DNA from 4 places in the Metabacillus sp. GQ13 genome. Region 4 is predicted to be linked to each of the others. Evidence: predicted binding sites of a transcription regulator. Region 4 holds the regulator's gene; each other region holds the start of a gene.
The links. The regulator Rex, encoded in region 4, represses fermentation and respiration genes when NADH is low (regulators of the CRP and FNR family bind a similar motif). The targets are predictions, from matches to a motif close to TTGTGAAATATTTCACAA.
Positions count from the first base shown of each region.

Region 1: a site for Rex is predicted at 6,434-6,451, ahead of cydD (thiol reductant ABC exporter subunit CydD). Genes of this name have one in related genera too.
Region 2: a site for Rex is predicted at 6,108-6,125, ahead of AC6CHR_RS08465 (L-lactate dehydrogenase). Genes of this name have one in related genera too.
Region 3: a site for Rex is predicted at 6,359-6,376, ahead of AC6CHR_RS09205 (cytochrome ubiquinol oxidase subunit I). Genes of this name have one in related genera too.

Region 1 covers NZ_JCAXET010000017.1:70,972-79,139, reverse strand. The annotation lists gene deoD (purine-nucleoside phosphorylase) at 1-375, opposite strand, end outside; gene AC6CHR_RS19610 (YodL domain-containing protein) at 623-934, opposite strand; gene AC6CHR_RS19605 (phosphatase PAP2 family protein) at 1,008-1,634, opposite strand; gene AC6CHR_RS19600 (sulfite exporter TauE/SafE family protein) at 1,778-2,635, opposite strand; gene cydC (thiol reductant ABC exporter subunit CydC) at 2,933-4,651, opposite strand; gene cydD (thiol reductant ABC exporter subunit CydD) at 4,656-6,380, opposite strand; gene AC6CHR_RS19585 (PH domain-containing protein) at 7,039-7,653, opposite strand; gene AC6CHR_RS19580 (sporulation protein) at 7,775-8,168, opposite strand, start outside.
Region 2 covers NZ_JCAXET010000005.1:289,399-297,566, reverse strand. The annotation lists gene pstB (phosphate ABC transporter ATP-binding protein PstB) at 1-569, shown strand, start outside; gene phoU (phosphate signaling complex protein PhoU) at 711-1,373, shown strand; gene AC6CHR_RS08500 (endolytic transglycosylase MltG) at 1,518-2,027, opposite strand; gene AC6CHR_RS08495 (hypothetical protein) at 2,024-2,383, opposite strand; gene AC6CHR_RS08490 (hypothetical protein) at 2,577-3,032, shown strand; gene AC6CHR_RS08485 (glycosyltransferase family 4 protein) at 3,025-4,227, shown strand; gene rpmG (50S ribosomal protein L33) at 4,381-4,530, shown strand; gene AC6CHR_RS08475 (5-formyltetrahydrofolate cyclo-ligase) at 4,706-5,272, shown strand; gene AC6CHR_RS08470 (DUF92 domain-containing protein) at 5,247-6,056, shown strand; gene AC6CHR_RS08465 (L-lactate dehydrogenase) at 6,157-7,095, shown strand; gene yqgO (protein YqgO) at 7,138-7,305, shown strand; gene AC6CHR_RS08455 (rhomboid family intramembrane serine protease) at 7,565-8,168, shown strand, end outside.
Region 3 covers NZ_JCAXET010000006.1:111,791-119,958, forward strand. The annotation lists gene AC6CHR_RS09180 (Cof-type HAD-IIB family hydrolase) at 1-573, opposite strand, end outside; gene AC6CHR_RS09185 (DNA-dependent RNA polymerase subunit epsilon) at 1,106-1,315, shown strand; gene rnjA (ribonuclease J1) at 1,321-2,988, shown strand; gene AC6CHR_RS09195 (potassium channel family protein) at 3,093-3,755, opposite strand; gene AC6CHR_RS09200 (cytochrome d ubiquinol oxidase subunit II) at 3,889-4,902, opposite strand; gene AC6CHR_RS09205 (cytochrome ubiquinol oxidase subunit I) at 4,915-6,246, opposite strand; gene AC6CHR_RS09210 (AbrB family transcriptional regulator) at 6,614-7,687, shown strand; gene recQ (DNA helicase RecQ) at 7,790-8,168, opposite strand, start outside.
Region 4 covers NZ_JCAXET010000027.1:3,696-11,863, reverse strand. The annotation lists gene groL (chaperonin GroEL) at 1-994, opposite strand, end outside; gene groES (co-chaperone GroES) at 1,053-1,337, opposite strand; gene AC6CHR_RS23395 (CPBP family intramembrane glutamic endopeptidase) at 1,637-2,365, shown strand; gene AC6CHR_RS23390 (YdiK family protein) at 2,368-2,571, shown strand; gene tatC (twin-arginine translocase subunit TatC) at 2,587-3,336, opposite strand; gene AC6CHR_RS23380 (twin-arginine translocase TatA/TatE family subunit) at 3,354-3,548, opposite strand; gene AC6CHR_RS23375 (redox-sensing transcriptional repressor Rex) at 3,566-4,216, opposite strand; gene moaC (cyclic pyranopterin monophosphate synthase MoaC) at 4,370-4,858, opposite strand; gene AC6CHR_RS23365 (ABC-F family ATP-binding cassette domain-containing protein) at 5,095-7,035, shown strand; gene tsaD (tRNA (adenosine(37)-N6)-threonylcarbamoyltransferase complex transferase subunit TsaD) at 7,505-8,168, opposite strand, start outside.

The DNA.
Region 1 (8,168 bases), on a different contig from region 4:
ATAATCAACTCCCCCAAAAGTTAAACGGTTCATTTGAGAATCTGTGGATGCGCTCATTGCTAAGATAACATCTCTAACTTTAACATCCTTTTGAATTGCTCCACATGTTCCAACCCTAATAAGTTGTTGAACACCATAACTTTTTATTAACTCATTTACGTAGATTGAAATTGACGGAACCCCCATACCAGTTCCTTGTACAGAAATCCGTTCACCTTGATACGTCCCTGTAAAGCCAAGCATACCTCTTACTTCGTTATAGCAGGAGACATCTTCTAGAAATGTTTCTGCAATATATTTAGCTCGCAATGGATCACCTGGTAGTAATACCGTTTCCGCTATTTCATCTTCTTTTGCACCAATATGTACACTCATTTTTCAATTCCCTCCAATTCTTTCTTAAAAGAGCAAACTAACTATAACATAAGCTTACAATTAATTTAAAGTATCTTATAAATTGACTATATATAAGAAATCGATATGATCTAATTAAGAGTTAGGAGAATTAAGGATTTTCATATTTCAAGCTATTTTTTGATTTGTGGAGATACCTCCACTTACTATTTACAAAATCGATTATTATAGATAACAAAAAGACTGACAAGTGAAGATTGTCAGTCCATTACCTAACATTGATTCGATTTATACTTCTCCAACCTTGAGAGTAAAGTTTATAATATGTTTGACCCTTCTTACCCTCATCAATTAAAATAATATCTCCAGTACTTAAATATCTAGCATCATAATCAGTTGGCAACCGATCTGCTACATTAAATGTCTGAAATACTTTTTCGATAATGTCTTTATGACTATTCCCTTCAAGAAAGCATCGATAAACATCCTGATACCCTTTTTTTTCTCCGAAATTAGGTGTTTGAAAGAGTGTAATATCATATACTTGTAACCGCTTCTTAACTAATAGAGAATAAACCACAAATATCCCTCCAATTATGTAGTGTTTTCTTCATTACTACTTAATTAGCGAAAACTGTGGAAAATACCTTTATCTAATTCGTTCTATTTTTGTCGAAATACAACCTAATTTTGGCGAATAGCCATTTTATTATTATGAACCAGACAATACCAGCGCCAAATCCCGCTATTACATCTGTTAAATAATGAACACCTAAATAAACCCTACTTATTCCGATAAGAATGATTGAAATTATTGTTATAATCATAAAAACATATCGTTGGTTATCCGTTTTTAGAATCTGACTGCTCAGAACATAATAAAGAAAGCTATATATAGCCATGGAATTCATAGAATGCCCACTAGGAAAGCTATAATAAGTTGCTTCGTAAATAGCATTAAAGTTTGGTCTTTCCCTTATGAAGATATCTTTGAGTTGATTATTCAGCAACCTCACACTAAATAGGATGATAAATAAAAAAATGATATCAAAAAATTTATGTTTAATTAAAAGTAAAACAGAGGCGATGATACATAATGGTAGGTAGTATTTTATCGATCCCATATCCGAAAGAAAAATAGCCAACTTCGTCAGACCAGAAGAACGAATCGTTTCAAAAAAAAGCGTTACACTTACGTCAATTTGAGAGATTAATTCCAATGGATAGAGTATTGCACAAGCTAAAAATAAAAGTAATCCAAAGACTAACCACCTTACCAATTTCATTCCTCCATAACTTCTTTAAAGTGACTTAAATACCGGACTTTCATAAGTGCCTTAAATCAATAGTATCTCTATTCACCCTCTACCTTATTATGCTTTACTTATTGAGTTGTACTTAAGATCCTCGGATCCCATTCCATTCACCACAATTTTGCTTGTACGGATTTTTTGTGAATATAGTATTTCCGTATCATATGTGCATATAAGAAAATTAGAAAACATGTTAAAACAATCAACCCAAAGAGATTAAGTGCAAGAAGCTTTAAGATCATACTAATGCCAGTAAATACGTACAATAACCCTAACAACTTCCTCACTTGAAGATGATCAAAGATAGTGGACATAAAGACACCAATTTGTGCACCTAACAGCCCTCCTATAACCAGTATACCTCCAAATTGATAATCAATAGAAGTTGTAGTTGTGTAACTAAGAAAACCTACTATAACAATAAACAATACGCCCATTAAGGATGTTCCTACGGCTTTTTTAGTTTGAAATCCTGCAATTGACACAAGAAGTGGGACTATGATAAACCCTCCACCTACACCCAAAGTTGTTGAAAGAAACCCGGCCGCGAAACCAGTTAAAATTAAAATAAAAGGCTTATAAATAGTCTTACTAGATTTTATCGGCTTCATTTGAGCTATTTTTTTATTATCCTTCAACATTTTAAAGGCGAAATAAAACAAAAGCAGTATATAAAATAATGGGATAAAAAATTCATCAACATTTTTTTCCTGTATATAAAGAATAAAAGGATGTGCTATTTGAGTGGCAACTATACCACTTCCAGCAATGATCATCGCATCTTTCCAAATGATATTTTTAAGTCTAAAATGTGCGATTACTCCACTGATTGATGTACCAGTTGTATATAATAAGCTAATGATTATTGCCATAACTGGATCATAGCCTGATAGTAGCAACGTAGGTGTTAAAATAAATCCACCACCTACACCAAAAAATCCGGAAAGTATCCCTATTAACAAACCCACTAATATAAAAATATAAAATCAACACCTTCGCAATTTACACTACTAAAATTATATCATTATTGGTCCAAACATAAAAAGTGAACGACCGCTTTCTTCATTTATTCATTGTATTAAATTGAATAAATCTAATTAGAAGTATTGTTCAAGTTAATGCACATCACCTTCTAAAGGGTTAGCCTGAAAAAAGAAGCAAAACCATAATAGGGTCTGCTTCTTTTGATTAAGCCTTTTTGAAAATAACAAATCGGACAGGAAAAGTGATTCGAAACCAACACTCAACCAGTAAATAATTATTTATTACATTAATATGCTTTTTTCAATCTGTTTCATTTCATAGAAGTACCCTTTCTTATTGATAAGCTCTACAAAAGTACCTGCTTCGACAATTGTTCCTGTTTCCATGACAATGATTTGATCCATATTTTCTAGTCCTGTTAATCGATGAGATATTAGTACGAGTGTATCGTCTTTTGCTTGAAGGAGTAACTCATCAAAAATAGCTTTCTCTGTCAATGAGTCTACAGATGAAGTTGGTTCATCTAATAACCACAAGCGCCCATCTCTTAATAACGTTCTAGCAATTGCTAATCTTTGCCTCTCACCACCAGATAGGTTTTCACCCTTTTCTAGTACTTGGTCCATTAAAGAAAACTGATTAAGATTCACTCTTGCAAGGCTGTACTCCATCTCTTTATCAGTCAAATTATCTTTTGCAATTTGTAGGTTTTCACGAATTGTCCCATAGAAAAAGTGATTTTCCTGGAGGATAATGTTTGTTCGTTTCCATATATCTTCTTGAGCTAATGATTTAAGCGAATCATCATTTATAAAGATTTCTCCTTGATTTAGTTGGTGAATTTTTAATAACAACTGTACTAATGTCGATTTACCAGAACCACTAGGACCTACAATTGCTGTTTTAGATCCAGCAGGTAAGGTTAGATTTATATTGTGCAGTGCTACCTTTTTTTGATCTGAAAATGTAAAGGAAACATTTTCCACCCTCAAAGAAATAGCATGTTGCTGATCAATTTTTACTTTAGAAGGCATATGAAATTTTGCTTGATTGTCGTTCACAACAGAATAAAGTCGTGTAGCAGCTTGCCTATTGTCTTCTAAATACCCTGGCAGAATCGCCATAGCTGTCGTATTTTCAAATACTGTCAGAGAAATCATTACTAACATTGCTAAAAATAAACCATCCATTTTACCTTGGCTTATTAAAATTGCTCCAAGTAGTAATACACACCAAGAAATGATTAGTGAAACCATTGTATTAATTGAATGATTAAAGATAGCTTGTGTTCCTTCTCTTTCCTGTTCCTTCACATATGCATTTGCAGATTCTGTAAGTTGTTGTTCCTTCGTTTCAAGTTGTTGATAGATTTTTAAATCACGATAACCAAACAGTAGCTCGGTTATGTCTGTAGATAATGCACCACGACCTGCTCTGATCGTTTGGTCTATTTTCTTTTGCTTAACTGCAAAGTATAAAGGCACAATAAAGCCGGTTGCAATCAACCCTATAAACATAACAACAGCTATATAAATTGAGTAAAAGGATGTAAATAGGATCGTCATTAAAAAGACAATGACAAGAACTATTGGTGGATAATACACACGTAAAAAGAAGTGTTGTAAACTCTCGACATCCCCGACAATACGTGCAAGAAGATCACCACTTCGATATTTTTGAAAGATTTGTGGTGCCAACGGCTCTAATTTCGTAAAAAACGAAACTCGAAGATTACTTAAAATGGTGAAAGTGGCCTTATGTGAATAGTATCTTTCAGCATATCGGCTCAATGCCCTTGCAAAGCCAAATAATTTCAAAAGGGCAATCATGACAGTTAGTGCATATAAAGGAGGAACTAGTGCTGATTTTGAAATTAAATACCCGCTCGCTGCAAATAGACCAACTGCTGAGATGCCTGCTAAAAAACCAAATATAATTGAATAAAAAACATCTTTCTTTTCAAGCATAATTAGCTTGATCACAACTTTTAAATCAGCCATCTTTTCATCCTCCTCTCTGTGCCTTGACCATATTGCGATATACTGAGGCTGACTCTATTAACTCTTCATGTGTTCCAGCTGCTACAAGCTTTCCATCATCTAAAAATAGGATTTTGTCAGCATTTTTTATTGTATGTAGACGATGTGCAACTGTAATGATTGTAGAATTCTTAGCTAATTCTTGAATGGAAGACTGTAAAATTTTCTCTGTTTGAAGGTCTAATCCTGTTGTCGGCTCATCAAATAAAATAATCGATGGCTTCTTTAAAAAAGCCCTAGCTAGTGCTATTCTTTGCTTCTCTCCACCAGAAAGACCTCTTCCTGCTTCACCTACACGTGTTTCATAACCATGGTCCATCTCCTTGATTACCTCAGCAATTCCTGCCCTTTCTGCAGCCAATTCGATTTCCCTTTGACTAGTATTTCGCCCTCCACCAATCGATATATTATCAGCAAGTGAGCCAGAAAAAAGATAAGGGTTTTGTGAAATATAACTTAACTGTTGCAACCACCCCTTTTCACTATAGCTTGATCGTGTCTGACCATTTATTAAGATCTCCCCTTCAAATTGACCCACCAAACCTGCAATCACATGTAATAAGGTTGTTTTACCAGACCCACTTCTTCCGACAATCGCTATTTGACTATATGGTGAAATTTCTGTGTTAATATTCCGTAAGGAAAATCCGCCTTCTCCATATTGGAAATCTAAGTTAATTAGTTCAATTGCCGGTGGATGTGTGTTACTCTGCAAGCTCTTTTCACCCCACTGAGCAGTCGCCTCTTTCTCATTTAAAGCATCTGATACTTTTTTAGCAGCCCCCATACTCCCCCTACCGACATGAAAGGCACTTCCTAATTCTTTTAATGACAAATAAAATTCTGGTGCAAGTACTAGAATTAAGAAACCTGTGAAAAAGCTCATTCCTTTAAAAACGACCATTCTTAGTCCGATTTCTAGGGCAATTAATCCAATACTTAACATGGAAATGAATTCCAACATCAAAGAGGATAAAAAGGCGATTTTCAACACTTCCATCGTGACATCTCTAAACCCTATACTACTCTTTTGTATTAATCCTTTTTGTTGGGCGGACTGACCGAATAGTTTTAACGTTGTTAAGCCCTGTAAAATATCTAGAAAACTTGCTGAAAATGCTGAAAGTTTATCCATTTGTTCTTCTGATTTTTTTTTCGTTTTAATCCCAACAACAGCCATAAAAATTGGAATAAAGGGAGCAGTAATCACCATAATTAGTCCCGAATAAACATGTTCTGTAAATACAACAACCAAAATCATAACCGGTATAATCGAAGTTTGGATGACCTGCGGAATATATTTACTGAAATAGCTATCAATCTCATCAACAGCATCCATCATCACACTTACTTTTTGCCCTGACTGTCCTTCCATAGAATCTAAAACAGCATTTCTGGAAAATTTTGATAATAGCCGATTCCTTAAATCACTTTTTACCCTTGAAGCCATCTTTATTCCAGCCTTACCGCTTACAAATGAAAGAATAGCCCTCAAAATTAATACTAAGAGCAACCCAACTAAAAATGGGATGATTTCACTAACTGATTGTCCTTGTAGAAAAACTCGGTCCACACTTGTTACAAAAAGATAGGCCTGAGCAATGACAGTGACTCCCATTAGAATAGATGTAATAATTAACAGAAGCCTTATTACCCGATGGTTCTTTGACATGTTTTTTAATTCATCCATATTTGAATCAAGACTCCTAACTTTGTATATTATGAATTAGTCACAATCTAAATTAGTGAAGTATTTCACATAGTTATATAGTTATTGTATAGGAATCTTAACTAAACTACTATTATTGAGATTGAACATTGTATGACAATTCACTACTACCATCAAAAATTCATCTAGCATCCAAGGGATATTTCTAATACAAATCTCGAAAAATTCTATTGGCTATTAAACAATCAAAACACATGCCAAAAAGTGCAAGAGCATTGACTAGCACCTACAAGAAGGATTTTACTTTTTGCTAGAAAAATAGGCTTTATTTTTTCCATATCTATCAAAACTTTTGCAAGGCCGGACTGGTGTAGTTGATATCTTAGCATTTATCTAGAGTACAAGAATAGTCTCCTATACATAAAAAAGAAGCTGATACGATATTGGTCTGCCTATATCCCCATACTAATCGATCTATATGTGCTAATCAAATCTTCAGATGTTCAGTTATTGAATTTTAATATTCATCTTTTATATATATTATCAACGTATTTTATAAAACAACTGAAAAAAAACTAGAAGGATAAAACTTCCAGTTTTTACAATTGAATCTATCAGGTTTGCAATTCGTTTCTTGTTCCTCATGAATTTAGATCATACTTTACAATGATCATTCTTGTTAGTTATTAATATATTTTTCATATACAGAACCAAAGTCTTTTTCATGGTATTGTTCACGAGCTGAAAGCAACCAGTTGAAACCATTTTCTGTTAACGTTTTGTATGTTTCAGCAAGATTGTTATCATCCGTTCTAGAATTTTGCAGAACAGCAACTGCCTTATCCAAGCTTTGAGCTGCAATACTGTGAATGATCTCGTTTTCATAACTGATTTCTGATATACGTAGTAGTGCCTTATATAGGTCCTTTAATTGTTCAATTTGATCCTTACGAACATCAACATCAATCGTTACATTGCCAATCTGAAATTTAATTTCTACATCCATATCAATTTTACCTGCTGTTTCAAGCACAACTCCGGATACTTTATGTTGAGAATATGGGTAACGTTTTAATGTTCTTTTAGAAGATGTAGCACTCATTCCATCTACATGGATAATTGCAAGATTTGTAAAGCAATATTCATCAGCTTTTGTTTTGATTAGAAAATAGATTTTTTCATTATCTTCATGCATAACATAATCATCAGCATCCGTTTTATCATAATCAGTTGGCCCAATAATCATACCGATATCTGATAATCCTAATGCATCTGCAGCAATCTTTTTGAACATTCTCTCATCCCATCCTCTTTATTGAAATTTAGTTTCTCAACAATTTCTATTTTACATATTTATCTACTTTGTTTCAAAGGTCTTTTTTGCATTGATTATTGGTTACCCGAACTGAGCTGGATTAAATGTGTTTCTCTATAACTGCTTCTATCTCTTTGCGAATAGTTGGAAGATCAGTAGCATCAAGTGTTAGACGAACAACTGTTTCATCTATATCTAATGCTTCTGAAAATAAACCAAATAAACCCTTTCCACGACGATCAACTTCGAATATCATTTCTATTTTATTTTCTTCTATTGGAAAGAATACCACTTCAACTTCATCAATCTTTTGGTAAAACAATCCCCCAGTTGGGATAAATTGATACTCCTGGATAAACGGAAGTCTTTTCCGTACTTTATAAGAGGCTGCCTCATTCTTAACTCGGTGTAGCTTAAAGCCTAGTTGTGTAAATACTTCAATTGATTTCTCTACTAAATCATTCGGTAAGATTTTAATCATATCTTTGTCCGTT
Region 2 (8,168 bases), on a different contig from region 4:
CTGGACAAATCATCTATCGTGGAAAGAATATTTTTGATAAGTCCTATGGTGTTGAAGAACTGAGAACACAGGTGGGGATGGTGTTTCAAAAACCAAATCCATTCCCTAAATCTATATATGAGAATATAGCATATGGCCCTAAAATTCATGGTATTAGAGATAAAAAACTTATTGATCAAATTGTTGAACAAAGTTTAAGGGGTGCAGCTATTTGGGATGAAGTCAAAGATCGTTTAAAGGAAAATGCTTACGGTCTTTCTGGTGGACAGCAACAACGTCTATGTATTGCGCGTTGTTTAGCTATTGAGCCAGATGTTATTTTAATGGATGAACCAACATCTGCACTTGATCCGATATCTACGCTTAAAATCGAAGAATTAATACAGGAATTAAAACAAAACTATAGCATTATTATTGTGACACATAATATGCAACAGGCCGCACGTATTTCCGATCGTACAGCATTCTTTTTAAATGGAGAAGTTGTTGAATACACTGATACAAATAGTCTGTTTTCAAATCCTAATGATAAACGAACGGAAGATTACATCACAGGACGATTCGGTTAAAAAGTTGTATGAATACCATTTAGCTGATTAGTATCAGACTATAAACCTATAAACAAATGAGTCGTGCAAACTATTAAATAGGCACGACTCATTTTATTTAATGAGAATATCAACTAGGGGAGAAGAGGGAGGCTTGATTTCATGAGCGTAACAAGGGGAAGATTTGATTCCGATTTAAAGATTCTTAGAGATAAATTGATTGAAATAGGTAGTCTTACTGAAATTGCTCTGGGAAAGGCAATTTATGCATTAGAATATAAACATATAGAAGATGCTTTAGAGATAATTAGTGAAGATGCCAGAGTTGATGATCTCGATGAGGAGATTAATGAATTAGCGATAATCTTAATCGCAAAGCAACAACCAGTTGCAGTTGATCTTCGACGAATAATTGTCGCTATTAAAATATCGAGTGACATCGAAAGAATGGCGGATTTTGCTGTTAATATAGCAAAATCAACAATTAGAATTGGTGATGAGCCTTTAGTTAAACCAATTCATACGATCAAAAAGATGCATAAAATAGCATCAGAAATGCTTTCATTATCTATTAAAGCTTATAATGAAGAAGATATCGTTCTTGCAAAAAGAGTTGCAGATATGGATGATCATGTTGATGATCTATATGGTGAAACAATTCAAGATATCTTAACATTAATGGAAACGAAAAAGGACCAATCTGAACAACTTATCCAGCTGTTGTTTATCTGTCGCTATATCGAAAGAACAGCAGACCATTCCACAAATATTTCAGAAGGTATCATGTATTTAGTTAAAGGAAAAAGATATGATCTTAACAGCTAAAGGTCATCAAGATTAAATAAGCGTAATATTTTTGAGGGGATTTTTGTATGTGCAATATATAGTACCTTAGTAGCGTTATCAGAGGATTAAGGGAAATGTTATAGAAAAACAGCCAAAATCACATTGATTTTGGCTGTTTTTTCTTTATTTAGTAATAGCTTCTGCAAGCTGTTTATGGTCCATACCTTTTTGTACTTCAAATGAACCTAGCTGAACCTTTTGATGATAACCACCTTTGATTAAATATTGATCAAATTCAAAAGAGTCAGTTATGATCCCATTTAGTTCTAAAAGATCAGATACTTCACTCGTTGTCATACCAGATTGAATAGTAAGCTTATATTTAACAGCTTCTTCTTTCTTCTCTTCAACAGGTTTTACCTCTTCAGTACTATCTTCTTTAGAAGCTTGTTTCTTTGTTTCTGTTTGTTGGAGTGCTTTATCTTTTGTAGCTAATAATTCCTCGTATTCTTCGGTTGCTATTGAAGTTTGACCCTTATCAGTTAAAAAGGATTTAACTTCCTTTTCTGTAACTTCTTTCTTTACAGCGTCTGCAGTTGCAGATTGCTTATCAGATAAGAGATAGGTTCCACCAAGTACAGAAGTTGCTACAATCATTCCTGCGGCAAACGCTTGAAAACCGGTTTTACTCATGTTAAAACCCTCTCATTCTTTTCAACAATTCCACGGATTTGATCAACTGACATTCCTTCTGATAAAGCAATAGCTTCAAGTGACATGCCTTGGCGATACTTGGCGAAAATTCGCGAAGTATTTGTTTGAGTTTCCTCATTTGAGGGTTTAGGTTGACCCTTAAGAGGGGTATCATTCTGTAAGAGTTCTTCTTCAACAACTCTCATTTTCTTCTTAAGCTTGTAAATTTCTTGCATCGCTGACAATTGTAAATGATCTAGCTCCTGTTCTAGTTCTTTTACATTGTCTCGTTGTAAATAAGATATGCCGATCAGCACGATACTGATAATAAACAAGATAATAATCATTATAATCATTTTTATTCACCTTCTATTGATTATTTCCCTTTAACCTTTATACCATAAAAAGACGTTTTAAAGAAGTCATTTCTTCAGAAAATGTAGGTTTTTGACGTATTTTCTTTGTTAATCTTAGTATTCGCAATAGGCACCAAAAGGGATAGCGTGATAAAATACAGATATCGATAAAGAAGAAAGAAGAGGACCAGACATGAGAATAAGTAATAACAATCACAACATTCGTGGTGGTTTGTCAATTTATGAGGATCAATTAAAAATAATTTCTTATCCTTCTTATCTTCTACTATCCTGGAATATTGCACCTACTACAAAGCTTCTCTTAGAGTATATTTTAGCTGAAGCGTTTTCTGACTTATTAGTAAGGGTTGTTCTTTACAAAGAACGGGAACCTTTACTATTTACTGACTATATTATTAAAGATTTGAATGGTGTTCTACGTTTACCTTTAGTGCAAACGGGAACCTATTTTAGTGAAATAATTGCTATAAACTCACAAAATAATTCGATTACTATTAAAAGATCGAAACCATTAAGCTATTTTCAGAACAAAATGAACAGTAAGGTAGAGATGGATCGGTGGCAACGATACACTGATGACCCTCTTCTTTGGCTTGATTCTTATTCAGGATATACGATTTATGATTAAGCAAATGGTTATAAAAGCGAAACCTGAGTTAACTGTTTTGGTTTTTACAACTGAGTACGGTGATAAAATTGTAGGGGGACTAGGTAGACATGTTACAGACCTTATCTCAGAAGGCTCAAAGCGTGGTATATCGTATATCGTGATTACAGTTTCCAAAGATGATAATGAGTCATACAAAGAAGAAGATGGTGTTCATGTTTATCGTTTACTCCCCATGCAAAAAAAACCTGCAAATTTCTTAGATTATATTCGAAATGTAAATTTCCGTTTTTCTCAATTTGTCTTGCAAGAGTTACCACTATCCTTTGATATTATTCATGCACATGATTGGCTTACAGCTATTGCAGGAATCCAGGTACAGTCACTAATGAAGCGGCCGTTACTATCAACGATTCATGCAACTGAAAAGGGAAGAAAGCTAGCTAAAGATGATATTGTTACAGGACCGATTACAGAGTATGAAAAGGAGCTTATACAGTTTTCAGATCGAATTATTGTCTGTAGTCAATACATGCGGAATGTGCTCTTAGATGATTTTAGCTGCTCAGAAGACAAGATTGAAGTTATACCCAATGGAATCATCGCAAAAAATTATCACGAAACAATAGATTACAACGACGCTCTTAGAACATTTCCTTTTATCCAGTCTTCTTTTATAGTAACCATAGGTAGATTAGTTAGAGAGAAAGGGTTTGAACTTTTAATCAAAGCATTTGCTAAAATACAGCCAACTTTTCCAAATATAAAGCTGGTTATTGCAGGTGTTGGTCCAAATCGATCTGTACTAGAGCAATTAGCACGAGAATTACATATTGGCAATAGAGTGATCTTTACAGGGTTTGTTCAAGAATTAGAGAGAAATACACTCTTGAGATACTGTGAAATGTTGGTGATTCCTAGTTTGTATGAACCCTTTGGAATCATTGCGTTAGAAGGAATGGTTGCTAAAAAGCCAGTTATGGCCTTCAATATCGGGGGATTATCAGAAATTCTTGTAGAAAATAGAGGGATTTTATTAAATGAAGTATCAAGTCATGCACTTGCTGATGGGTTGGATAAATGTTTATCAAAACGTAATCAGCTGAATGATTGTAAGAATGCTTGTATTAAAGCCACAAATTCTACATATAACATGTCTTTACTGATTAATGATACGATTAAAATCTATAGAAAGGTGTTAAAACGTGAATCATAACAAGATCTTCATTCTTTTTATATAAAATACGCAACTAGTTTTTAGAAATAGCTAAAATAAATGAAAATCATGTGGAAAATGTTTAATAACAATGGTATTATATTAAAGTCTGATTTGATTTATTAGTTTTTTTAAGTTTGGAGGGAAAGATACATGCGTGTAAATATTACATTAGCTTGCACTGATTGTGGCGAACGTAACTATATTTCTAAAAAGAATAAACGTAATAACCCAGATCGTCTTGAGCTTAAGAAATATTGTTCAAGAGATAAAAAAATGACAACACACCGTGAAACAAAGTAAGCAGTAGGGATGTTTTATTCCTACTGTTTTTTTTTATGTATTTTTTTACTAGAATTCATTCTTTTTTCAGGAGCACAACATTTAATTTGCCGATTTAGCAATAAATAAAATAACATAATTTTAATGTTACCATGTTTAGTTTCCATATATACTATTATTAGGAGGGTTGGTAGTTATGGAGAAGAGACGATTACGTAAAATTATGAGGGGAAAATTAGATGAGATGTCTGATGACGAGTATTTGCAATTATCAAGTATTATTTACACTCAATTAATTTCTTTATCAATGTGGAAAAAGGCAGAAACGATAGCTATAACCATTTCAACTGGAAAAGAAGTTGATACAAAGATGCTTATTGAAAAGGCTTGGAGTGAAAGTAAACGTATTGTTGTGCCAAAATGTGATCCTACGTCGAATAGTATGGTATTTAGAGAAATCTCTTCCTTTAAGCAACTTGAACATGTTTTTAATAACCTATTAGAACCGAAAGTGGCTGAAACGAATATAATCGATTCAAATAATATTGACCTTATGATTGTACCAGGTATTTGTTTTAATAGAGAAGGCTACCGAATTGGTTATGGTGGGGGTTATTATGATCGGTATTTAGCTAAATACACAGGTAACACATTATCCTTAGCCTTCTCATTTCAAATCGTTGATCATTTACAAATAGAAGATCATGATATCCCTGTATCTACAATTATTACCGAAAGTGAGGTCTTCAACGATTATGCTTGATTTCTCGTTAATTGTTGTTAGCTTAATCATTATAGGAGGGGCCTATGGAGGTTGGTATGTAAAATCTCTAACGACAAGCGGTTCGATCGCAGCTGTCATTGTAGGATTATTGATTTATCAAGCCTTTTCTTATCAGGGTCTATTATTACTAGGATGTTTTTTTTGTAGTTCAAGTTATCTAAGTAAATACCGTCTAGAAAGAAAAATAGGGATGCAGGATATACTTGTCAAAGGGGAACGTAGAGACATGGTCCAAGTATTCGCAAATGGTGGAGTACCAACAATTTTGAGTATTCTTCAAATTATTGGTGTAAATACAAATCATGTATATTTACTATGTTTTTGTATGGCTATAGCGGCTGCCAATGCGGATACATGGGCGTCTGAGATTGGTACTTTAAGCAAACAGAAACCCAGACTGCTTCTTACTTTTAAAAGGGTTGAACGTGGAACATCTGGTGCTGTCTCTTTATTAGGAACAGGAGCATCGATCGTTGGTGCAGCTTTTATAAGTATTATTGCCGTTCTATTGTTTGATTTAACGCTTTCCTCAATGCTATTAATTGTTAGTATCGGTTTTATCGGGAATATCCTGGATACGTTCATTGGACAGACGATTCAAAATAAATATTCATGTACGGTTTGTGAAAAAGTGACAGAAAGACCGTATCATTGTAGCAAACGTGGGGTAAAAACAACTAATTACAGCTTCCTTAATAATGATGCTGTTAACTTCTTATCGATAGCGTTATCAACTTATTTAGGTTATTTGATCTTGACATAAACTGTTCATAAAGTGTTTTATACATAAGGTTGATAATAGTGTAAAATTAAATTGTGAAACATTTCACAAATAACGCAACAAGTGGAAAGGTTTGAAGAAAATGTCTAATCATGTAAATCGTGTTGCACTTACCGGTACAGGTTTTGTTGGATCTAGTTATGCATTTGCAATGTTAAATCAAGGTGTAACAGAAGAGCTTGTCTTAATTGATCTAAACATGGAGAAATCAGAAGGTGACGCGATGGATTTAAATCATGGTTTAGCCTTTGCTCCGAATCCTACAAAAATTTGGTATGGCAGCTATAAGGATTGTAAGGAAGCAGATGTAGTTGTTCTATGCGCTGGTGCAAATCAAAAGCCTGGAGAGACTCGTTTAGATCTAGTGGCTAAAAATTTAAACATTTTTAAATCAATCGTTAGTGATGTAATGGAAAGTGGGTTTGATGGGATTTTTATTGTAGCAACAAATCCTGTTGATATTTTAACCTATGCGGTTTGGAAATATTCTGGTCTACCACAGAGTCGTGTCATTGGTTCAGGTACGATTCTCGATACAGCAAGGTTCCGTTACTTAATTGGTGAACATTTTAATATAGATACACGTAATGTACATGCGTATATAATCGGTGAGCATGGAGATACAGAGCTTCCAGTTTGGAGTCATGCTGATATAGGTGGTATTTCAATAGTAGAAACAATGGTCGAAGAAAAGGAAAAGCTAGATGAGATATTTATCAATGTACGTGATGCAGCATATCACATTATTAATCGTAAGGGAGCAACCTATTATGGGATTGCAATGGGTCTTGTTCGATTAACAAAGGCAATTCTTCATAACGAGAATTCTATACTAACTGTATCTTGTTATTTAGATGGAGAGTATGGTGAGGAGGACGTATTTATTGGTGTACCTGCGATTGTAAGTCGTAATGGAATTCGCAGAGTTATTGAATTGTCTTTAAGTGAGCAAGAGAAAAAACAGTTCGCTCATTCTGCTAAAGTATTAAAAGAAACAATGTCCCCATTTTTTAAAGGATAAAAATAGCCTTTCTTACTAAATATATAAGTAGGAGGGATGTATATGAGACGACTCATTGTACTTGTTGCAGGTGCGCTTGCTTTATATCGATTTCGATATAAAATTGTAAATTATCTATTAGGTCAACCTAATTTACGCAGTTATTTTATTCGACTATCAATGAGAATGCCATTTCTAAGAGAACGTTTTGTTAATCGTGCTTTTCATTAATAAAAACTTCTGAAAATTTTAATTTTATTTTTACCATTATAATGATTAGCTGACTTTTGATAATTTGAAAGTCAGCTTATTTTTACTTGTTGAAATATTCCATATGCTTTTTCATTGATTATCGTCGAGGTATGTTGTGAATATGAGTTTATTTAAGACATACTATAATGCAAATAACTACTTTAAAAAGGTAGTAATCTTATCATTTTTATTAATATCTTGTATAATAATATAAAACTATAATGTCGGAGCGGATTAAATGGTGATAGAGCAGGATTATCTTTATTGGTCGTTGATAAAAGATCTAGTTGTTGAACAAAAATATACGATACTGGCTTTATCTAAAGATGGTCGTGAGGTATTGCTAGAGCCATACCGTAATAAACAATTTTCTATTGTACGGTTAAGAAGGGTTGATGTCGATTGGGGTAATAGGCTTGCTGTAGATATTGAGCAAGCAGGTGAAAACTTTGCACAGCTTTTAAAAAGTGGCATTAGAGGCCCTATTCGCGTAATGAATGTTTATATATCAAGCCTCCCTCCAGTGGATGAGTATCCTGAGGCTTTTATAAATGGATTTAGCGGGACTAAAGGGAAAATTGATATAACATCAACGTTGATCGTTAAGGACGAGCTAGAAGCGGGTCTGAAGAAACTAGAGGATACTTTAAACGTACCATTGAACTATTTGAAAGAAGAACCAAAGTTAAACGTTGAAATAGAAGATATCCAGTTAATACGGGATCAAGTCATTACATTTCAAAAACAAGAGAAGGATGAAGAAAAGAGTATCCTTCAAAATGGTAAACCGTTCTTATCCTATCTATTTCTTGGAATACAAATTATTATGTTTTTTCTCCTCG
Region 3 (8,168 bases), on a different contig from region 4:
TGCTAATTGTTTAATGCCTTCTGCTTTCGAACCATTTACTGGCAATATATCCGTTGAAACATCATGCCATCGAATAAGCTTTATATCTGAATAACGTGAGTAACGATCTTCCTCACCTTTTTCACAAAACAACAGTGTTTGATAGATATTCCGTTCTAAATAATAGTCGCGATTTTTTTGTGGTTGGGTAAATTTCAAACTCCCCATACTTTGTTCTATAAATGGATGTTCACCTGAAGTTGACATCATATTTTCCTCACTCATAAAAACCAAAGGGTGATCTTCTTTATCAGCAAATGCTAATAATTGCTTTAGTGTCTCTCTTTTAAGTGGATTTTCATAGATAACTTCGTTTTCAAAAACCACATATTGTCCATTAAAACTTACATATGAATGAATATCTAGTTCTTCTCGTAAATCCTCAAACATAAAAGGCGCACGTCCTGTTGCAATCGCTACGTGATGACCATTTTCTTTTAGTTTTTTAATTGTTTCCTTTGTCGATAACGGAATTTCTTTATTATGGTCCAAAATAGTACCATCAATATCAAAGAAAATTACTTTTTCACTCATATCCAATCTCCTTATTGTTATACTTTATTGTTTTTCTCTAACCAAGATTAGCAAATAAAAGTATAACATATCGTTTTCTTTACAATAAACAACACACAAATATTAAAAACGTATTGTAATTTACATAAATACAGCTATTTCCACGAATACCCATGTAAATGAAAGTGATTTACTACATATACTATTAGAGAAAAACAATTCGGACGGTTGGTAAGAATCATGCACTTACAAGTAAGAGGAGGTTAAGGTTATGTTAAAAAGAATAAGAAGATCTATCAAAAAACAATGGAAACAATTATTAAACCGTAAAACAATCGCTTAGGGTTTTCGTTACCTTTTCTCTATTTTACACTAAAATTTCAAATAATATATTCGATAATCTTCAAATTTAACAAGCCATTTGAAGGTTAGTGGCTATAAATGTAGCAAATAAGATTATACACATTCCCCTCTAGGCTTGGCTTGTACGTAAATATCGCATATAATAGAATAAGTTAGTCTATCATTCGGAAGCTAAGGAGAGATTTAGTAAATGATTTTCAAAGTGTATTATCAAGATGTACTTACTGAGGTTCCAGTTCGCGAAAGAACGAACACTCTATATATTGAAGGAAAATCAGAAGGTGATGTCCGCTCTAAATTAAAAGACCGTCCTTATAATATCGAATTTGTTTCACTAGTAGATGGAGCATATTTAGAATATGAAAGACAAAGTGAAAATTACAAAGTATTGGAGATTTGATGTTTATGAAATTTGTTAAGAATGATCAAGTAGCCGTGTTTGCCTTAGGTGGCCTCGGTGAAATTGGAAAGAACACCTATGGTGTACAATTTCAGGATGAAATAGTCCTAATAGATGCAGGAATAAAATTCCCAGAAGATGAGCTTCTTGGAATTGACTACGTCATCCCAGATTATAGTTATTTACAAAAAAATGAAGACAAAATTAAAGGTCTATTTATTACCCACGGACACGAGGACCATATTGGTGGAATTCCTTACTTATTACGTCAGATAAATATCCCGATTTATGGCGGAAAACTTGCTCTTGGATTGTTACGTAATAAACTAGAAGAACACGGACTTTTACGACAATCGAAACTAATTGAGATTCAAGAAGAAGATATCATTAAGTTCAGAAAAACGTCTGTTACATTCTTTAGAACAACACATAGTATCCCTGATTCTTATGGTGTAGTTGTTAAAACACCTCCAGGAAATATTGTACATACTGGTGACTTTAAATTTGACTTTACACCAGTAGGTGAGCCTGCCAACTTAACAAAAATGGCTGAAATTGGGCGCGATGGTGTTCTTTGTTTACTATCTGATAGTACAAACAGTGAGGTTCCTAACTTTACGATGTCAGAAAGACGTGTCGGAGAAAGTATCCAAGATATCTTCCGTAAAGTTGACGGAAGAATTATCTTTGCTACTTTCGCTTCAAATATTCACCGACTACAGCAAGTAGTTGAAGCTGCTGTCACACATGGTCGGAAAGTTGCTGTCTTCGGAAGAAGTATGGAAGCAGCAATACAAATTGGACAAGATCTAGGTTATATCGTTTGTCCTAAAGACACCTTTGTCGATGCTCATGAAATCAATCGTATGCCAGCTCATAAAGTAACGATTTTATGTACCGGTAGCCAAGGAGAGCCAATGGCTGCTCTATCACGGATTGCTAATGGAACACATCGTCAAATTCAAATTATACCTGGAGACAATGTTGTCTTTTCTTCTTCTCCAATTCCAGGTAACACGATTAGTGTTAGCAGAACAATCAATCAATTATTCCGAGCAGGCGCTGAGGTTATTCATGGACCATTCAGTGATATCCATACTTCAGGACATGGTAGTATGGAAGAGCAAAAACTTATGCTTCGTTTAATGATGCCTAAATATTTCATGCCGATTCATGGTGAGTACCGCATGCAAAGAACACATGCAAAACATGCAGTAGATTGTGGTGTGGAAGAACAAAACTGTTTTATTATGGATAATGGTGAAGTATTAGCTATTGGAGATACTGAAGTTGGAGTTGTTGGGAAAATCCCATCAGGTTCTGTTTATATTGATGGAAGTGGTATTGGTGATATCGGCAATATTGTTCTACGTGACCGTCGAATCCTTTCAGAAGAAGGACTGGTTATTGTCGTCGTTAGTATTAATATGAAGGACTTTAAAATTGCTTCAGGACCAGATATTATTTCTCGCGGATTTGTCTATATGCGTGAGTCTGGTGATTTAATTAATGATGCTCAGTCACTTATCACAAAGCATTTAAATAAAATTATGGAACGTCGGACAAGCCAGTGGTCAGAGATTAAAAATGAGATTACTGATACACTTGCACCTTTCCTATATGAAAAAACAAAACGTCGTCCAATGATTTTACCTATCATAATGGAAGTTTAAAAACGTCCATCCAATGACTGGTTCATGCAAATAAAGAAAGAAGAGTGGAGTTGACTAATAAGTCTTCTTCACTCTTCTTTTTAATCTCATTATGATAAAAACGATTAATCTCCAAACAACCGCTTTTCAAATCGGTTTATATCTGTGTCCGCACCGATTACGATCAGGATATCATTTTTCTGAATTTTCTCAATCGCTAATGGTGATACAATGATGTCTTTGTTTCTCTTTATGGCTACAATATTTATCCCATATTTTGCTCGAATATCTAAGTCGATGATTGTCTTCCCATTAATACGGTCATTAGCTACGATCTCCACAATACTATGTTCATCGGAAAGTTCTAAATAATCCAATACATTGTTTGAAATGATTTTGTGAGCTATACGTCTTCCCATATCTCTCTCTGGGTGTACAATGCGATTAGCACCAATTTTAGATAGAACTTTTTCATGATAATCATTCGTAGCCTTTACAGTAATATCCTTTACACCTAATTCTTTAAGAATTAAAGTTGTTAAAATACTAGCTTGGATATTATCACCAATAGCTACAATCACATGATCAAAATTGCGAATTCCGAGACTCTTTAAAACACTTTCGTCAGTTGTATCTCCCATAACAGCGTGGGATGCAACGTTGGCATATTCATTCACCTTATCTTCATCGACATCTATCGCCATTACTTCCAGTCCCTCTTCGCTTAGAGCCCGACATATGCTACCTCCAAAACGACCAAGACCAATTACTGCATATTCTTTTTTCATTTTGTATACCTCCGTGAACTAAAAAAACACACACAATCTTTACAAGAGTTTATTATATAAAAATCGTACCATAATTTAACGATCAAAACGACTCATCACTAAAAATATTTTTATACAAGTTTTACTGGCAAATCTATCTTTTCCCCTTAACATAGTCGGCATCAAACAAAAATAAACGCATTAATAGGATAAGCGATGGTATTAGCAATAAAAGTCCAGCTATAAAGGCTATAACGAGTGCTATTCCCATTGTTTCATTTGTAGAAGCAGAATAGATCGTTACATAGGGGTCTAAGATATATGGTAAATGTGATGCACCGTATCCAAAAAATGCAAAGAAAAATTGTAGCATGATTAGTAGAAATGCGAAACCATAATATTTCCTTTTGAGAATAAGCCAAGTTGCCAGTAAGAAAAATAATAATGATAATGCGAACATCCACCATATTTCTAGAGCCTTGTCAAAATGACCTGGATTATGCTCTTGTAAGGAAAGAAACACTAGAAAACTAGCTAATATAGTAGGTGGTGCCCAAAATAGCGCAAATCTACGTACAAGTTTTAATGCTGGCTGATCATCTGCTCTTGAAGCATAGTAAGTCAAAAATGCTGCACTGATAAATAATACTGATACAATCGCTAATAACACTACACTCCACGAGTAAAAGCTAGTAAAAAGTTTATCTGCTAAGAAAACGACAGTACCATTACGCTCCTCTAGAAATCCTCCTTCAGATATTGTTAATACAGTTGATAATGATGCTGGAATTAATAATCCTGTAGCACCATATAAAAATGTATAGATCGAACTATCCTTAGACCCATAGTTACCGAAAGCATAAAATGAACCTCTAATTGACAGTAATATTAAAGCAATACTTCCTGGAATAAGCAAAGCCGTTCCATAATAATAAGCCGTTTGAGGGAAAAAACCGACAATTCCAACGAAAAAGAACACAAAAAAGACATTGGTTACTTCCCACACTGGTGATAGATACCGACTGATTAAATTGTTTACAATATGGTCACGATTTGTAAACTTTGCATAAAAGGCAAAAAAGCCAGCACCAAAATCAATGGATGCAACAATTAAATATCCGTATAAAAAAATCCATAAAACTGTGATCCCTAATATTGGAATGTCCATTATTAGTACCTCCTATGATTTAAATCTGTACTCCAATTCAGCTTCTGCTGGATTATTTTTAAATATTTTTCTTAGTGCAGTAATCGTTAATGTGCCTAAAACACCATATAGGAAAAAGAATAAAATGAGCATAATTCCAACATGATTAGAAGTTGTCGCTCCTTCAGCTACCTTCATATAGCCTCGTAAAATCCACGGCTGTCTTCCAAATTCAGCAAAGAACCAACCCGCTTCAATCGCAATAATTGATAACGGTCCAGCCGCTGCAATTGGCCATAATAACCATTTCTTAAACGGGTCTCCTGTTTTCCACATCATTAGTAAGACAAAGAGAACAGAAATAAAGATAGAAAACATCCCTACCGATACCATAGTGTCAAACATGTAATGAATAAATAGAGGTGGTCGTTCATCTTTAGCTATTTCATTTAATCCTGTAACTTCTGCATTAAAGTCACCATATGAAAGAAAACTAAGCATTTTTGGTATCCTTATAGCGTTTTTTACCTCGCCTTGTTCATTTAATGTTCCAAACAGAATGAGGTCTGCTCCTTCTTCTGTTTCAAAATGCCATTCACCAGCAGCCAATTTTTCAGGTTGATATTCTGCTAAAAACTTTGCAGAAAGATCACCTGCTAACGCCGTCGCGAAAGAAAAAATCAATGCAGATACCATCGTTAGTTTAAGAGCCTTTTTGTGATAATCACCTTTTCTGCCTTTTAACATCATAAAAGCAGTAATTGCTGCTAAAACAAAAGCCGATGCCATATAAGAGGACATCACTAGATGAAATACTTTAGAAGGAGCAGCTGGATTAAAGATAGCTGCAATTGGGTCGATACCTGTAATTGTGCGACCCTCAATCGTAAACCCTTGTGGTGTGTTCATAAAAGCATTAACAACAGTAATAAACACAGCACTAAGTGTTGAACCTATAACTATAGGAATTGTTAACAACCAATGATAGATAGGTTTTTTAAACCTGTCCCATGTATATAAATAGATGCCTAGAAAAATAGCTTCAAAGAAGAATGCGAATGTTTCTAAAAATAAAGGCAAACTTATAAGCTGTCCTGCTACCTCCATAAAACTCGGCCATAAAAGTGAGAGTTGGAGACCAATACAAGTACCTGTTACAACACCTACAGCTACAGTGACAACAAACCCTCTTGCCCACCGTCTCGCTAACAATAAATAGTGTTGATCATTTTTTTTAACACCTATAAATTCCGCTATTGAAATCATAATAGGCACACCTACACCAATTGTGGCAAAAATAATATGAAACGCCAATGTTAAAGTCGTGAGCATCCTACTAAGGATGACGCTATCTAATTCTGCCATTCCAGACAACTCCTTTGTTCCGTCTTATTTATGTATACTATAACTATAACTATCACTCTACTACTATTTTAAAACCTTTGATATAGATTGTGAATAGTTGAACATGAACATTTTGTGACATATTTCACATACTTTCTTAAATGGAGGAGACCCGAATTCATTTTAACCAGATTTTTAACTTCTATTTCGGCGATAGAATTATGAATGGATAGGTATTAACTCTTCTAGAACTTCTTGTGCTTGAGGCGGCCGCTTGGATGATCCTTTAGAATTGGATACGTCTAAACAAATTAGTTCTTGGGCAAACCGCTAATTTTCATTTGGTGTATGGTAAAATAATATCACAGAATTTCATTGGAGGAATGATATGAAAAAGAGCATTTTTAATGTACTCTTCCCTTATATATTAGGTGTTAGTGGTGGCATCATTTTTTATTTTTTTCATGTCCCACTTGCATGGATTCTAGGTCCCATGTCGATTCTTATTGTTTGGAGATCCATATTTGTTGCTAGCCAACATTCATTATTACAACCAAAGTTTTTAAAAAATGGATCGTTTATCATTTTAGGAATTTCTTTTGGGTTATCATTTACCAAACAAACTTTCTTATCTGTGGGCCCACATGTCTTTCCTTTTTTATTGACGACAATTATTCTTATTTTAATCAGTATTTTCAATGCGATTCTTATTAGTAAACTTGTTAAAATTGATAAAACAACCAGTATCTTTTCATCAATACCTGGCGGATTAACAGAAATGGTTGCAGCTAGTGAGTCGCTACATGCCAATTCATCACTTGTAACTATTTTCCAAACAGTTAGACTTTTAACTGTAGTCTTTTTTGTACCTTTTTCAATCCCCCATATGTTTGATGCTCAATCTGTAAGCATACCAACTCAAATGATAACCGATCAATCCACTTTTTTTTCGTTTGGATGGTTTTTGATTGCTGGTCTCGTTGGTTGGCTATTGAATAAATGGCTCCCTGCCGCCTATGTTATTGGACCTTTGCTTACGACTGCTTGTTTAAACATTATCGGTGTTCCCCTTCCATCATTCCATTCACTGTTTATTATCTTTTCCCAAGTAACGATTGGAATTGGATTTGGTTTAATGATTACATTTAACGATTTAAAAAAAGGGGGGAAATATTGCGGCCTATATCTTGTTTCAAACTTTATTTTAATAGGAGCAAGTTTTGGCCTCGGATATTTGTTTTCATTTCTAACGGATATAGACTTATCAACTGCCATGCTCTCATTAGCACCCGGAGGATTAGTCGAAATGGTATTAACAGCATCAACTATTGGAGCAGATCCTGCCATTGTAAGTTCACTTCAATTTATCCGTTTACTATTTATCATCAGTTTCGTTCCTAGTATATTAAAATTTTGGTTAAGCAGGGAATCCAAAAAAAACTCACTAAAGACCTCAGCTTAACCATACCTTTCTTAGATCAACTTAACAAACCTTTTAATGAGAATAAAAAACATTCATATTCATTAAGCTTTCTGTCTGCTTGAATGAATATGAATGAAGAAATTATTTTTCAACGGTATCTAATTCTAATTTACTTATTGTGGCTTTTATTTGAAAATATGTGATTTCTACAGGTAATGCATCTTTTAACGGCCTTAACATTTCAGTACCCAATTCATATACTTTTTCAATAATTAACGTCTCTTGCTCGTCGGTAATAATCCGTGACCAATCGATTGTTTTCCCCTCTTCTATTGCCCGAATGATATGATTTTGAACTGTGATTTCTGAAAGTCCACGATCCTTACTAATTTCTTTAATCGTGCTACCGTCTATATACAATTGATAACTACTAAGATGGCTTGAGGATTTGTCGCTTATTTGTTTCTGCTTTTTATTATCACTATTTTCTTGTATTATTAACGTAGGTTTTTCAACCTTC
Region 4 (8,168 bases):
CAACGATTGTTGTATTTTCTTTTGTTACAACAATTTTAGAAGCGCGGCCTAATTGATCAATATTTGCAGATTTAAGATCTAATCCTAATTCTTCAGTGATTACTTCTCCACCAGTTAGGATCGCAATGTCTTCAAGCATTGCTTTACGACGGTCTCCAAAGCCTGGTGCTTTAACAGCTACTGCATTGAATGTTCCGCGAAGTTTGTTCACTACTAGTGTAGCTAATGCTTCACCTTCAACGTCTTCTGCAATTAATAATAGAGGTTTACCTTGTTGAACAACTTGCTCTAATACTGGTAAGATCTCTTGGATGTTTGTGATCTTTTTATCTGTGATTAAAACATATGGATTTTCAAGAACTGCTTCCATTTTGTCTGAATCAGTTACCATGTATGGTGATGCATATCCACGGTCAAATTGCATACCTTCTACAACTTCTAGTTCAGTAGAGAAGCCTTTAGATTCTTCAATTGTGATAACGCCATCGTTTCCAACGCGTTCCATAGCTTCAGCAATTAACTGACCTACTTCTTTATCATCAGCAGAGATCGCTGCAACTTGTGCGATAGACTCTTTGCCTTCGATTGGTTTTGAAATCGCTTGTAGTTCTTTTAATGCAACATTAACAGCTTTTTCGATCCCTTTACGTACGACCATTGGGTTTGCACCAGCTGTTACGTTCTTTAGGCCTTCACGAATCATTGCTTGAGCTAAAACTGTTGCAGTTGTTGTACCGTCACCAGCAACATCGTTTGTTTTGCTTGCTACTTCAGCAACAAGCTTAGCACCCATATTTTCGAATGCATCTTCTAATTCAATTTCCTTTGCAATTGTCACACCATCATTTGTGATTAAAGGAGAACCGAATTTCTTTTCTAAAACCACATTACGTCCTTTAGGTCCTAATGTTACTTTTACTGCATCTGCTAAAGCGTCAACACCACGTAGCATTGATCGACGAGCTTCTTCGCTAAATTTAATATCTTTTGCCATTTTTACAAAACCTCCTCAAAGTTTTTAACAGTGTTCTATGATATGTGTGCTGTATCGATTATCCAATAACAGCTAAAATGTCGTTTTCACGTAAAATTAAGTATTCAGTACCTTCATATTTCACTTCAGTACCAGCATATTTTGAGAAGATGATACGATCGCCTTCAGCTACTTCAAGTGCTACTTTTTCTCCACTTTCTAAGATACGACCAGTACCAACAGCTACTACTTTACCTTCTTGTGGTTTTTCCTTCGCACTATCAGGAAGAACAATCCCACTAGCAGTTTTTTCTTCTGATTCAACTAATTCGATAATAACGCGATCACCTAATGGTTTAATCAAGTGAAACAACCTCCTCAAATTCTTTAAATTGATTTATTTTCCTTTTTATTAGCACTCGGTGTATACGAGTGCTAACACTCTTATTATATTATATAAGATCTCTTCCAATTTCAAGTCTGAAGTTGAATTTTTTTGAAACTTATCTTCTAGATTATCTCTAAAGCTCCGATTAAATAAACATTAGCTGTCTATTTCTTAATCTTTATCATACATATGATGGGAGGTAGATATGATACAATAGGGTTTGTTAAATTTAATTTCCATTTTCACAAGATAGAAGGTAACTGAAGGAGGCTAGTATGAAAAAGCATTATTGGTTTATTTTATTAACTTATTTGCTAATGCAACTATCAAGTCCGGTTGGGAACATCATCTTAACTTACTTTGATATTGGAAACACCCCAATTGATAGATTTGCTTATTGGACCATTTTTAGCTTTGCTCTTGCGTTTATCATTATTCTCCTTTTATTAAGAAAAGAACGTCGAGATGAAAGAGAAATGGGTGGTGAACCATCTTCCATTGGCGTTTCAGTAGGTTGGGCAATAGGTGGGTTCTTTTTAGCTATATTTGCACAAGGTTTAGCAGCAAATATTGAAATTTATTTATTTGATGTTGAAGCAGGTTCAGAAAATACGCAAATGATTGTCGAAATTATTGAGGCGTCACCATTCGTTATCCTTGTTACCTCAATTATTGGACCAATTCTAGAAGAGATTATTTTTCGGAAGATCATATTTGGTGCTATCTATAAAAAAACAAACTTTCTTATTGCGGGTTTGATAAGTTCCTTGCTATTTTCTATCGTACATGGCGAACCAGAGCACCTATTATTATATGCTGCAATGGGATTTACCTTTGCCTTTCTCTATGTGAAAACAAAGCGAATCATCGTTCCTATTTTTGCTCATGTCGCTATGAATACAATGGTTATTCTCGTTCAAAGCGTTTATAGAGACGATATTGAAAGAATGATGGAATTACTTGAAAAAACCCAGCAAGTGCAAGTTATTTTTGGAGGCTTATAAACATGAAGATGAACCCTATTTCCATGGGTATTTTTTACTTAGTAATGGGGGTCCTTTTTACATACTTAGCTATTAATAGTGCTAAAGAAGATGCATTTTCATTCCCAACGATTTTATTAATGCTGATTGCAACCTTTGATATAGGTGTAGGAATCAGAATGTTTATCTTCGCAAGTAAACTCAAAAAAAAGGATCAAAAAAAATGAGACTGTTCACCAGTCTCATTTTTTTGCATTTTCTTCCTCAAAACGTACCTTCTGTGACTTTCTATAGGCCACTCTTGATACCCAGATACTTATTTCATATAAAATAAACAATGGTAGCGAGACCATTAAATGTGAAGTGACTTCTGGTGGTGTAATAAATGCTGCAATGACTAGCAACACGAAGTAAGCATATTTTCTTACCTTACTTAAAAACATTGGCGTGACAATACCCAGCCTAGTTAGAAACATGATAACTACTGGTAATTGAAACAAAAGACCGAACGGAACAGTTAGTTGAAGTAGAAATGTAAAGTATTGATTAATTCCTATCACTTGGTTGATCTCGAGGTCGTTTGAGATTCTTTCCATAAAGTCTACGACAAACGGAAATAATAGAAAATAGGCAAAAGAGACGCCTAGTAGAAATAAGCCAATGGAAATTGGAATATAACTTAATGTCACCTTTCTTTCTTTTTCATATAGACCAGGACTAACAAAGGACCATAGTTGATACAAAATGATCGGTGACGTAATAATGAATGCAATTATGAATGCAAATTGCATGTATACCATTAAAGGATCAGTTAGATTAAACGCATTGAGCGTTAAATTCTTGGCTTCATCAGTATGCTGTAAGTAAACGATAATCGGCCTTGAAAGCAAAAAGCCTCCAATAACAGCTATGAAAAAGAAAACGACAATAAGAATAAGTCGTTTTCTTAGCTCTGTAATATGTTCAATGACCGACATTTCTTCAAATTTCATATCGGGTTCATCCTATCTTACTTGACTTCTTCCTTCTTCTCTACCTTTTTCACATCATCATCGTCATCATCTGCTAAACCTTTTGTTGCATGCTTAAATTCACGTAATGTATTACCTGCTGCTTTTCCTAGCTCAGGCAATTTTTTAGGTCCAAATATTAGTAATGCTACAAAAACGATTAATAAAAGGCTACCGATTCCCACGTTTGGCATCAAGATCCACCTCCTTTTTAAGATGATTTATCTTCGTTTGGATAATGTTTTAAAAAATAAACTAATGACTGAAGCTCAACAGCCAAATCAATATGATGAATTCTAATATCATCTGGAACATTTAATCTTGCTGGAGTAAAATTAAGGATTCCTTTAATACCCTTTACAATTAGTCTATCTGTAATAGACTGAGCAACAGTAGCAGGTACGGTAAGAATCGCAACCGTTACATCCTCAGGTAGATTTTCCTCGAGCGTATCTAGATTTAGAACTGGCACTCCACCAATTTCTGTCCCTATTTTCTCTTGATCGACATCATAAGCTAGGGAAATAACCGTATTATTATTCTTTGTGAAATTATAATGTAAAAAGGCTGTCCCCAGATTTCCCACCCCGATCAAGCAAACTCTAGTGGTTTCATCTTGATCTAATGTTTTCCTAAAGAAGGATAACAAATAATTCACATTATAACCATACCCCTTTTTTCCTAGGGCGCCAAAATATGAAAAATCTCTACGAATAGTGGCCGAATCTACCTTTACGGCATCACTTAGCTCAGCAGAAGAAACTCGTTGCTTGCCAGATGAATGTAAATTCTTTAAAAATCGATAGTACAACGGCAACCGCTTAGCAGTAGCCTGTGGTATTTTAGATTGTTCGATATTCACTTCTTATACCTCACATTCTTACAAAACTGGCAACGATGTATACTGACGCCACCTTTTAAAATGAAAGAAAAAATTAGTTTATCTGCTGCATTCATCACAAGGAAATATTTAGGGAACGCGTCTTGTAAGTAACAGATAACTTATTAACTACGATCATATGTCTTTTCTCAAAAAATTTCCACTTTTGCCACCAGTTTTCTCTACTAAATAGGTTGGACCTATGATCATTCCTTTATCCACTGCTTTACACATATCATAAACGGTGAGCGCTGAAATGCTAGCAGCAGTTAACGCTTCCATCTCAACACCTGTACTACCCTTCGTTTTGACAGTTGCTGCAATCTTTAGGATGTACGTACTATTGTTAAGATCCCACTCGAATGTAATATCTACACCCTTAATTGGAATTGGATGGCACATAGGGATAACATTCGATGTTTGCTTTGCAGCCATAATTCCAGCTACTTGCGCAACTGAAAGCACATCACCTTTTCCAATTTGATGATTCTTTATTTTATGATAAACTTCTTCGGTTAATTGAATACTAGTTCTAGCTGTTGCTGTTCTAACTGTAACTTCTTTAGCAGAAATGTCTACCATTTTTGCTCTGCCTTGTTCATTAAAGTGGGTAAATTCAGTCATATATACAAATCTCCCTTATACCTAGACTATACACTATTTTTTAAAATCTGTCTGTTTAGTTATTGTGACAATTATATGGCTATAGCTTATTACTATGAAGTCCCCAACTACACAAACTTAGACTTCAAAAGGGCAGGTTTTGAAATCATTGCTAGTAATATTCCCCTCCACATGTATCTTTGTTGCCGATAAGTCTCTATTAAGCTACACTTAGATCATTAGTAGGGGTGAATACAATGATCTTATTACAGATAAATCAGCTCAGTAAATATTTTGGTGCAGATCCTATCTTAGCGAATATTAAGCTAGAAGTACAAACAAGAGACAAGATTGCCATTGTCGGACGCAACGGAGCAGGTAAGTCTACTCTTTTAAAAATAATTGCTGGTTCAATATCCTTCGATTCTGGTGACATTATTAAACCAAAGGATGTCTCCATTGGTTATTTAGCCCAAGATACAGGACTTGAATCTAACTTAACAATATGGGAAGAAATGAACTTAGTTTTTAAAGAGCTTCAATTAATGGAACAAGAGATGAGACATCTTGAGCAAAGGATGTCCACAGTAGATCCTGTTTCAGAAGCTCAAAAATTTGAACAACTATTAAAAGAATACGATGGCTTACAAGTAAAATTCAAAGAAAACGGTGGCTATCAATACGAAGCAGAAATTCGATCTGTTCTCCATGGCTTAAATTTTAGCAAATTTGATCCTAATACAAAAATATCCTCATTAAGCGGTGGGCAAAAAACCCGATTAGCTTTAGGGAAGCTCTTATTAACTAGTCCTGATCTATTGATATTAGATGAACCAACGAACCATTTAGATATCGAAACATTAACCTGGCTTGAACAATACCTTCAAAACTATCCTGGTGCGATCTTAATTGTCTCACATGACCGCTATTTTTTAGATAAAATTGTATCACAGGTTTATGAAATTAGCCGTCATACTAGTACAAAATTCATCGGCAATTACAGTAGTTATCTAAAGCATAAAGCAGAAAACTATGTAAAAGAATTAAAAACCTATGAAAGACAACAGGATGAAGTAGCAAAATTAAAAGATTTCGTTCAGAAAAACTTAGCACGTGCATCAACAACAAAGCTTGCTCAAAGCAGAAGGAAAAAACTAGAAAAGATGGATTTAGTCGATAGACCACTAGGCTCTGAAAAGTCAGCAAACTTTCAATTTGATATTGCTAGACAAAGTGGTAATGATGTACTAAAGGCATCAGACATTTCTGTTTCATATGATTCTGCTAATCCTGTGATATCAAATATCTCATTTTCGATATCACGTGGCGAAAGTATTGCTCTCGTTGGTCCGAATGGTATCGGCAAATCGACTTTATTAAAATCAATTGTTCAGAAACTTGATTCTTTATCAGGATCCTTTAACCTAGGCTCCCATGTTCAAATTGGTTACTATGACCAGCAGCAAGCAGACCTTACATCTAATAAACGTGTTTTAGATGAACTCTGGGATGATTATCCACAAAAGACTGAAAGAGAAATTCGAACCGTTTTAGGAAATTTCTTATTTTCTGGTGACGATGTCTTAAAACCAGTATCCTCTTTAAGTGGTGGAGAAAAGGCGCGACTGGCATTATCTAAATTAATGCTCCAAAATGCTAACTTTCTGATCCTAGACGAACCAACCAACCATCTAGATTTAGATAGTAAGGAAATTTTAGAAAATGCACTAATTGATTATCCTGGAACAATCCTTTTCGTGTCTCACGATAGATATTTTATTAATAGAATTGCAACTAAGATTTTTGAACTTTCTAGTCAGAACCTTAAGGAATATCTCGGAGATTATGACTATTTTATCTTAAAAAAAGAGGAACAATTAGAGTTAGAACGCTTAGAAGTAAGTGTGGATAATATAAACACTTCTAAGACTGAAGCCATCAACCATGAAGGAAAAAAAACATACCAACAAGAAAAGGAAATAAAGAAATTAGAACGACAAAAACAAAGAAGGATAGAGGAAATTGAGACTGAAATAAGTCATTTGGAGGATCAACTCGAAAAGAATGAAGCCCAGCTCTGTGATCCTGTTATCTATCAAAACCATGAAGAAGTACAACGGATCAATACCGAAAACGAAACGATACAAACAAAGCTCGAAAGTTTAATGAACGAATGGGAACAGTTACACGAACAGTGATTTTATCACTGTTTTTTTCTTTTTATTAACCAATCGGTTGATAGCAGATCACTAGTTCCAACCAATGAAAACAATAACCTTCCATATTTCGACATCATTATATGGATCATTAAATCAGCCAATTCTTAATCTTTTATCCACAGTGAAAAACCTTTATTTTCAACATATCAACAGACTTATGCACATTATCCACATTTTTTGTTAAATTAACCATAGTTATACACAGGCTATTTTATCTTGCTATGACAGGATTCTCATCTTTTTTACACAGTTCAACAAAAGTCGTGTATATTATGTGGATAACTTTGTTTATAACTATTTCTTGAAAGTGTATGACTAAAATACATCCTATTCTCTGCAATTTTTTGAGACATTCAGCTAATATGTGAAAAAAGCTTTTTTGCGAAAAAAAACCTTCGAATAATCGAAGGCATAAATCAGTTATGCTGTATTTTAAAACAATTATTAATTATAACTCTAATCCAGGATTAGCATTTAATGCTAAATCACTTCTAATGCCTTTTCCATACAAAACACTACCGGCAGCTGCAATCATTGCCGCATTATCTGTACAAAGTGCCAAAGGAGGGATATGCAGCTGAAATCCTTCCCTAGAAGAAAATTCTTTTTCTAAAGCTGTTCGTAATCCTTTATTAGCAGCTACACCGCCTGCTAGTAATAGTTGTTTCACATTATATTTTTCCACAGCACGTACAGTTTTTGTAACTAGTACATCAATAACGCTAGCTTGAAAACTTGCAGCCACATCTTTCGGGTCTAGCTCAATCCCCTTTTGTTTAGCATTATGAAGGGTATTAATGACCGCAGATTTCAGACCACTAAAGCTAAAATCAAAGGAACCCTCACTAAGCCAAGCTCTTGGTAAATCAATTGTCGGTGCACCTGCTTGTGCTAACCGATCGATATGAGGACCACCTGGATATGGAAGACCTAATGTTCTAGCTACTTTGTCATATGCTTCTCCTGCTGCATCATCTAATGTTTCTCCAATTACCTCGAAGCTCGCGTGTTCTTTCATATAGACGAGTTCTGTATGACCACCTGATACAACTAGAGCTAATAATGGAAATTCAAACTCACTAATTAATCGATTAGCATATATATGTCCAGCA